Regions from separate parts of the Chromobacterium haemolyticum genome, predicted to be linked through region 1. Evidence: predicted binding sites of a transcription regulator. Region 1 holds the regulator's gene; the other holds the start of a gene.

Region 1 (4,379 bases):
GCCGTTTCCAGCGGCACCAGCACCGCCGGCACGTCGTCGGCCACCGGCGACTGCGGCGTCACGCCCATTTTCTTCAGCTCGCCCACGGTGTAATGCAGATTGAACTTGTCGGCGATCAGCTGATCGATCTGTGGCCCCGGCTGGACGCTGGCCGGCAGGATTACGTCGTCGCCGTGGCGCCAGCCGTGGCGCTGGAAGTAATTGGCCACGCTGCCGATCACGTCGTCCGGATCGCTCCAGATGTCGCGGTGACCGCTGCCGTCGAAATCCACAGCCCATTTTCGGAAGCTGGACGGCATGAACTGCGGCCAGCCCATCGCCCCGGCGTAAGAGCCCTTCAGCGTCAGCGGGTCCTTGCCCTCCTCCTTGGCCAGCAGCAGGAATTCGGTCAACTCCTTGCGGAAGAAGTCCGCGCGGCGCGGATAATCGAAGCCTATGGTGGACAAGGCGTCCACCAGGCGGAAGGATCCGGTGTTGCGGCCGTAATGGGACTCCACGCCCAGGATGGCGACGATGAGCTCGGGCGCCACGCCGTATTGCTGCTCGGCCCGCGTCAGCGCGGCCGCGTTGGCGCGCCAGAACGCCACGCCGTCTGCGATGGTCTTTTCTCCCACCGTGGAATTGCGGAACTGATACCAGGGCCGCGAAGTGGACGGCTTATCCAGTATCTTGATGATGTTGGGCTTGAGTTCGACGTTGGCGAACACAGCCTCCAGCTCCGGGCGGTTGAACTGGCCGCCTGCCACCTGCTCGTCGATGTAGCGCTGAACGTCCGGACGCGCCAGGAAAGCCGCGTCGGCCTGTGCCAACTGGAAGGAGAACAGAGCCGCCAACGGGGCCAGTTTAAGCAGAGATTTCATGGGCTGGTTTCTGAATATGCGTTTTTGACTTAGCCGCGCTCCTTTAAGAAAAGCGCGGCGCGAAAACTAAAAGCCGCAGGCCTTGCGGCGGCGGCCAAAACCGCCGAACGGCCGGCTCCTAGCTTTAGAGCCTTTTTACGATCTCGCGAGCAAGAGCGAGACAAGGCGAAAACAACCGAAAAAGCGGGATGTACTCGTGGTACATGAGCATTTTGAGGGTGTTTTCAACGCTGTACGTACCTCCGAAACGCAGCAGATCGTAAACAGGTTCTTAGGCCCGGAACGACAAGGCGCTGGACACCAAGCGCGCGGTAATGTCGACGATAGGGATCACCCGCTCGTAAGCCATCCGGGTGGGACCGACCACGCCCAGCGCGCCGACCACCTGGCCGTTGATCCGGTAAGGTGCGGTCACGACCGAGCATTCGTCCAGCGTCACCACGCCAGACTCCTCGCCGATGAAAATGTTCACGCCCTGCGCTTCCCGCCCCTGGTTCAGCAGCTTCAGCAGCTCGGTCTTCCGTTCGAAGACATTGAACAGCTGGCGCAGCCGCGACAGATCGTCGGACAGGTCGTTCACCTCCAGCAGCCGGTTGCCGCCGGCCACCACCACCGCCGCGTTGCTGGCGCTCATCGAGCTTTGCCCCAGACGGATCGCCGCCGACATCAGTTCGGCGATGTCGCCTTGCAACTGGCGCAACTCGTCCGCCACCCGGCTGGCGATGCGATCCAGCCCCTGGCCGGCGTAATGCTGATTGATGAAGTTGCCGGCTTCTATCAGTTCCGACGGCGAGTAGTCGCGCTCGGTGGTCAGCAGATGGTTCTGCACGTCCCCATCCAGCGTCACCAAGATCATCAGCACCCGCCGCTCGGACAGGCGCAGGAATTCGATCTGGCGGAAGGCGATGTCGGAACGCTGCGGCGTGACGATCACGCCGGCGAAGTGGGTCAGTTCCGACAGCAGCGAGGACGCCGACTGGGCAATGCGTTGCGGGCTGTCCGGCTGCAGGTTCAGCTCCAGCTCGTGCAGCGCCGCCTCTTCCAAAGGCCGGATGGTGAGCAGGCGGTCGACGAACATGCGGTAGCCGCGCGCGGTGGGCACCCGACCGGCCGAGGTGTGCGGCGCCGCGATCAGCCCCATCGCCTCCAGTTCCGCCAGCACATTGCGGATGGACGCGGACGACAGCTCGACGCCGGGCAGCATCGACAGGGTCTTGGACCCCACCGGCTGGCCGTCGACGATATAGCGTTCGATCAGGACCTTGAGCAGGTGTTGCGCGCGTTCGTTCATCATGATGGCTTCATTGTACACAGGGTGGACACTTGTAAAAGTGGTCGCAATCACAACTTTTTCAAGCGAGATCGCGCTTTCCCGTCCCGAAGGACGGTATCGCCGGCAAGCGGCCCTGCCGTTGGCCAAGGCTTTATGAGATAATCGACGCCATCTTTTCGGCTATCGGCGCAGCAAACGCAAGCGCGGCGGGCCTTCCCCGCCCGCGCCCCGCAAACCCCTGTCCGGCATCGGGTTTTTCCGCCAACAGGACGCTTGCCGCCGCTGGCCGACCATTCATTTCGTTTAGCGCCCCACACTGGAGACAGCATGGCATCCGAAGACAAGAGCAAAGCGTTGGCCGCGGCCCTTGCCCAGATTGAAAAGCAATTTGGCAAGGGTTCGATCATGCGCATGAGCGACAACCAGATCAACGAAAACCTGCAGGTGGTCTCCACTGGCTCGCTGAGTCTGGACTTGGCGCTTGGCGTCGGCGGCCTGCCGCGCGGCCGCGTCGTGGAAATCTACGGCCCGGAGTCGTCCGGTAAAACCACCCTGTGTCTACAAGCGGTGGCCGAGATGCAAAAATTGGGCGGCACCTGCGCCTACATCGACGCGGAAAACGCGCTGGACCCGCAATATGCGCAAAAGCTGGGCGTCAAGGTCGACGACCTGCTGATCTCGCAGCCGGACACCGGCGAGCAGGCGCTGGAAATCTGCGACATGCTGGTGCGCTCCAGCGGCGTCGATCTGATCGTGATCGACTCGGTGGCCGCCTTGGTGCCCAAGGCTGAAATCGAAGGCGAGATGGGCGACAGCCACGTGGGCCTGCAGGCCCGCCTGATGAGCCAGGCGCTGCGCAAGCTGACCGGCAACATCAAGCGCACCAACACCCTGGTGATCTTCATCAACCAGATCCGCATGAAGATCGGCGTGATGTTCGGCAACCCGGAAACCACCACCGGCGGCAACGCGCTGAAGTTCTACGCCTCCGTGCGCCTGGACATCCGCCGCACCGGCGGCATCAAGAAGGGCGAGGAAGTGATCGGCAACGACACCCGCGTCAAAGTGGTGAAGAACAAGGTGTCGCCGCCGTTCCGCCAGGCTGATTTCGAAATCCTGTACGGCGAGGGCATCTCCCGCCAGGGCGAAATCATCGAGCTGGGCGTCAAGCACGGCTTCATCGACAAGTCCGGCGCCTGGTACGCCTACAACGGCCAGAAGATCGGCCAGGGCAAGGACAACACCCGCGAGTGGCTGAAGTCCAACCCGGAAATCGCCGCCGAAGTGGAACGCAAGATCCGCGACGCAGTGGGCATCAAAGTGGAAATCACCGAAGGCCAGCCGGACGAAGAGTTCGCGGACGACGCGCTCGACGCCTGATTTCCCGAATGGAAAAAAGCCTGAGGGCGCGAGCCGTCGACCTCCTGTCCCGCCGCGAATACACGCGGCGGGAGCTGGAGCGGCGGCTCGCTCCGTTTGCGGAAAGCCCGGAACAACTGACCGCGCTGCTGGACGATCTGGCCGAACGCAGCTGGCAGTCCGATCAGCGCTTCGCCCAGCAGTTCGCCGACAGCAAGGGCCAGCGCTACGGCAGCCGCCGGCTGCAACAGGAAATGCGCCAGCGCGGCGTGGACGCCGAGCTGATCCGCGACGCCTTGCAAGGCCGCGACGACCTGGCCGCCGCCCAGGCGCAATGGCGGAAGAAGTTCGGCCGCATGCCGGACACGCCGCAGGAGCGCGCGCGCCAGATCCGCTTTCTGGCCGGACGCGGCTTCCCGATGTCGGTGATCGGCAAGGTGCTCAGCGGCGTCGACGACGACGACTTTCCCGCCGACGAGGACTAAGCATGCAAACGCGCAGCATCGCCACCCAGATCGACATAAACGCCGCACCGTCCGCGGTCTGGCGCGTGCTGTGCGACTGGGCCGCCTATCCGGAGTGGAACCCCTTCATCGTCGGCCTGCACGGTCGCCAGCAGACAGGCTCCCGGCTGGTGGTCAGCATCCATCCGCCCGGCCGGCCGCGACTGACCTTCCGCCCGCGGCTGGAGGTCTTGCAAACGGCGGACGAACTGGCGTGGCTGGGGCGAGCGCTGCTGCCCGGCCTGCTGGACGGCCGCCACAGTTTCCGTCTGGAAGCGCTGGAAAACGGCGGCACCCGACTGCATCACGACGAAACTTTCAGCGGCCTCTTGCTGCCCTTGTTCGGTCAGGCCTTGCTGGCCGATGCCCGCAAAGGTTTCGAAT
Region 2 (4,379 bases), 990 kb from region 1:
CATCGACATCGTGCTGGCAGACACCGCTGGCCGCCTGCCCACCCAACTGCACCTCATGGAAGAGATCAAGAAGGTAAAGCGGGTAATCCAAAAGGCTTTGCCGGACGCGCCGCATGAAATCATCCTGGTTCTGGACGCCAATATCGGCCAGAACGCCATCACTCAGGTCAAGACTTTTGACGACGCCCTCGGCCTGACCGGGCTAATCTTGAGCAAGCTGGACGGCACCGCCAAGGGCGGCGTAATCGCGGCCATCGCCAAACAACGCCCCGTTCCGCTGCGCTTTATCGGTGTAGGCGAAAGCATAGACGACCTGCGGCCGTTCAAGACCAAGGACTACATCGACGCGCTGTTCGACTGAACGCATCAGCCATTGCAAGCTCTCACTCTTGCCGTCACCAGCTAACGCGGGAACAGAATAATGATCCAGTTCGACCAGGTCACCAAACGCTACCCAGGTGGCAACGAAGCTCTGAAAAACCTGTCTTTCAACATTGATACCGGTGAGATGGTCTTTCTCGCCGGCCATTCCGGCGCCGGCAAATCCACCTTGCTCAAGCTCATCGCCGGCATAGAGCGCGCCACTGCGGGCGGCGTGGTGGTCAACGGCCAGAACCTGTCCAAGCTGCGCTCCAGCCAGATCCCCTATGTGCGCCAGCACATCGGCCTTGTCTTCCAGGACCACAAGATCCTGTTCGACCGCAGCGTGTTCGACAATGTGATGCTGCCCTTGGACATTATCGGCTTTGACCGCCGCGACGCCGCCAAGCGCGTGCGCGCAGCGCTGGACAAGGTTGGTTTGCTCGGCAAGGAAAAGAGCATGCCGATCCGCCTGTCAGGCGGCGAACAACAGCGCCTGTGCATCGCCCGAGCCGTGGTGCACCGCCCCAGCATCCTGCTGGCCGACGAACCCTCGGCCAATCTGGATCGCGCTTATGCGCTGGACATCATGGAATTGTTCAAATCCTTCCACCAGGTGGGCGTCACGGTGCTCATCTCCGCTCACGATGAAACCCTGATGGAAGACTACGGCCGCCGAATCATTCGCCTGCGGGAAGGACAATTTGCCGCATGAAACATTATCTCTATCTGAACTGGCAAAGCGCCAAACAAGCGCTGATCAAAATTTTGCGCCAACCTTTCGGCAGCTTTTTGACCTTGTTGATGCTGTCGCTGGCACTGGCCTTGCCACTCTCGCTTTATTTGACCGTCAGCAGCGTGCAGGACTGGGTGGGCCGCTTGAGCGCCACGCCGCAAATCACCTTGTTCATGGAGCAATCATCGGAAGAAGCGGATCTCGCCGCGGTCACTTCCACCTTAACCCATCACCCCAAGGTCAAGAGCTACAGCTTCGTCAGCAAGAACAAGGCGCTGGCGGACATGGAGAAACGCAACGGCCTGCCGGGTTTGGCCGATGGCCTGGACAGCAACCCACTGCCGGACGCCTTCGTCGTCACGCCTAAGGCGCTGGAGCCCCGCGAACTGGAGATGCTGCAAAAGGAACTGTCCGGCCTGCCCATGGTGGAACAAGCGCAGTTCGACGCAGACTGGGCAAAGCGCCTGTACGGCATGGTGGAAATGGGCAAGCATCTGACCTGGTTCATGGGCATCGCCTTGGGACTGGCGCTGGTGCTGGTGACCAATAACGCAATCCGCATGCAGATCCTGGCGCGGCAGGACGAAATCGAGGTCTCTAAATTGATAGGCGCGCCGGACAGTTTCATCCGCCGCCCTTTCATGTACCACGCGATGTGGCAAGGCATCCTGGCTGGCTTGGCCGCTTGGGCGCTGACAGGCTGGTTGACCTCGGTCGCCAACCCGGCTATTCGCGAATTCGCCCAGTTGTACGGCGAACGGGTGGAGCTGCGCAATCTGAGCCCGGTCGAACTGGCCGTCGCCGTCGCCGTCTCCGCCCTACTGGCGATGCTAGGCGCCCGCCTCGCTTCCGACCATCATCTACGCAAGATAGAACCCAAATGAAACGCGGCCGCTTGCCAGCGCATGTAAGCGGCGCAACAACTGTTAATCAGAGCAGACAACGTCGGCGCATCGGCTGCGTTACTATCGAGCCGATAGGAAAAATCATTGACGCTGGAACCTTTCATTGCTAGCACTCTCCATATACGAGTGCTAACATATCACTACCCAAGGAGGTAGTTATACAGATGACCACAACATTTGCTTTGCCCGTCCCGTCCACCAGCGGCAGCCTGGAGCAATACATCCAAGCTGTTAACAGCGTACCCATGCTGACGCCTGAGCAGGAAAACGAGCTTGCAACGCGCTTTCAGGAGCAAAACGACCTGGAAGCCGCGCGCCAGCTGGTGCTCTCGCACCTGCGCGTGGTGGTATCAATTTCCCGCGGCTACTCCGGTTACGGTTTGCCGCAAGCCGACTTGATTCAAGAAGGCAATATTGGCCTGATGAAGGCCGTCAAGCGCTTCGAACCCGATCGCGGCGTGCGCCTGTTCTCTTTTGCCGTGCACTGGATCAAGGCCGAGATTCACGAATTCATCCTGCGCAACTGGCGCTTGGTGCGCATTGCCACCACCAAGCCTCAGCGTAAGTTGTTCTTTAATTTGCGCAGCATGAAGAGCAGTTTCTCCGCGCTGTCGGAAAACGAGGCCCGCCAAATCGCAGCCGATCTAGGCGTCAAGCCGGAAGAAGTCCGCGAAATGGAAACCCGTATGAGCGGCCAGGACGTCGCCTTGCTGGCTGACGACAATGACGACGACGGCTACGCGCCGATCGACTGGCTGGCGGACCATCACAATGAGCCAACCCGCGAGCTTGAACGCCGCGCGTTCGACCATCTACAGACCGAAGGCCTGCAGCAGGCCTTGGCCACGCTGGACCCGCGCAGCCGCCGCATCGTTGAAGCGCGCTGGCTGGCCGACGACAGCGGCTCCACGCTGCATGAGCTGGCAGCCGAATTCGGCGTATCCGCTGAGCGTATCCGTCAGATTGAGGCCAAGGCACTGAGCAAGATGAAGACCGCGCTCAGTCAGGGCGTGGTGATCGAAGGCTAAATAAACCCTTCCCCGCTCAATAAAAAACCACAGGCCAAGGCCTGTGGTTTTTTTGTGTCCTATCCTCGAAGGGGCTTATTCGGGCATGGTCTGGTACTTGGCCGGCAACTTGGCGTAAGCTGCGCGAGCCACCACGCGCAGAGGTTCCCATTCCGCCCTATCGTCATCCAGGGTATTCAGGAACACACCGGCGTAAGTCGGAAAAGAGGCCAGCGTCGTCCGCAGGGTCTGCTCCGCCTTAGCTTGTTTTCCAGCCAACACCTCCAGCTGCGCGCGTTTCAACATCACTTCCGGATAGGGACGGAATGCGGTTAGCCGGTTCTCCAGCGCCAATTTACGCCCTAGTTGCTCCGGCCCCACTTTCAAGTAGTCATCCACGGTGTAAAGCGCGTGGTAGGCGAATAGCGGTTTGGTGTCGGCGATCTCGATCAGCCGCTCCATTCTCGCAGCATCGCGCTTAGCATCATTAGTCGGCGTATAAAGGCCCACCAGCTCCCAGAACATCGACAGACTACTGATTGACAGCCAACCCACCCAAACCAGCGCCGCGAACAATGGCAGACGCAGCGGCCAAGCCAGCTGACGATCACCCCGCGGCGCCATAGCGGCGAAGATCACCAGCATCGCCAGGAAGTAGTAATACCACAGCGGATACTCGAGCATGCTGTGCGTCAGGGTCACCGCCAAGCAGCCCAAGGCCAACACCCCTTCCAGGGTGGCGCGACGACCAAAGAACGGCCACAGCACCCAGACAAAGCCGCCGACGATCAGCAAAGTGGCCACGCCCCCCATCTCGGCCAGCAATTGCAGGATCAGGTTATGGGAGTTGGTAAACAAACCGCTGTTGAAACCGGATGCGGCAAATTGCGGCAGCGGCTGCAAACGCACACTCTCCGCGGCAAACTGCGACCAACCCACCCCCGTCAGCGGATGCGACTGGAAGCTCAGCCATGCTTTATGCATTTCAGCGAAGCGCCGCGACCCCATATCGTCGCCGTTCGCCGCCAAGCGGGCGAGACCGGAAGTGTTTTGCAAGTTTTCATGCGTCAGCCAGGAAATCAACTGATTGAACCAAGGCAGGGCGAACTGCATCGCCAACACTACCAGACAAGACAGCCACATCGCCCACAGCATCCGGCGTGATTCCGCACTGCCGATGCGCCAATGCCAGAGCGCCGCCAGCCCGGACAGGGCCACCAGGTACAATAGAATGGTGCGCGAACCCGCCCACCCCAGCATCAAAGCCAGGCCAAGCACGAGAATAGCCAAGCCCCAGCGTGGCAGCCGGTCAGCCGCATACAAGTACACCCCAGCCACCACCGACCACATCAAATAATGCGCGTATTGATT

What was found. The regulator HrcA, encoded in region 1, represses chaperone genes, less so after heat shock. The targets are predictions, from matches to a motif close to ATTAGCACTCGNNNNNNNCGAGTGCTAAT.
Positions count from the first base shown of each region.
Region 2: rpoH (RNA polymerase sigma factor RpoH) is a predicted target of HrcA. The motif match lies at 2,107-2,135, and genes of this name have one in related genera.

Region 1 is NZ_AP019312.1:1,396,750-1,401,128, reverse strand. Features, by position in the region: gene mltB (lytic murein transglycosylase B) at 1-860, opposite strand, end outside; gene hrcA (heat-inducible transcriptional repressor HrcA) at 1,132-2,154, opposite strand; gene recA (recombinase RecA) at 2,461-3,513, shown strand; gene recX (recombination regulator RecX) at 3,522-3,977, shown strand; gene GYH29_RS06540 (SRPBCC domain-containing protein) at 3,980-4,379, shown strand, end outside.
Region 2 is NZ_AP019312.1:402,019-406,397, reverse strand. Features, by position in the region: gene ftsY (signal recognition particle-docking protein FtsY) at 1-361, shown strand, start outside; gene ftsE (cell division ATP-binding protein FtsE) at 422-1,075, shown strand; gene ftsX (permease-like cell division protein FtsX) at 1,072-1,980, shown strand; gene rpoH (RNA polymerase sigma factor RpoH) at 2,166-3,029, shown strand; gene GYH29_RS01830 (PglL family O-oligosaccharyltransferase) at 3,105-4,379, opposite strand, start outside.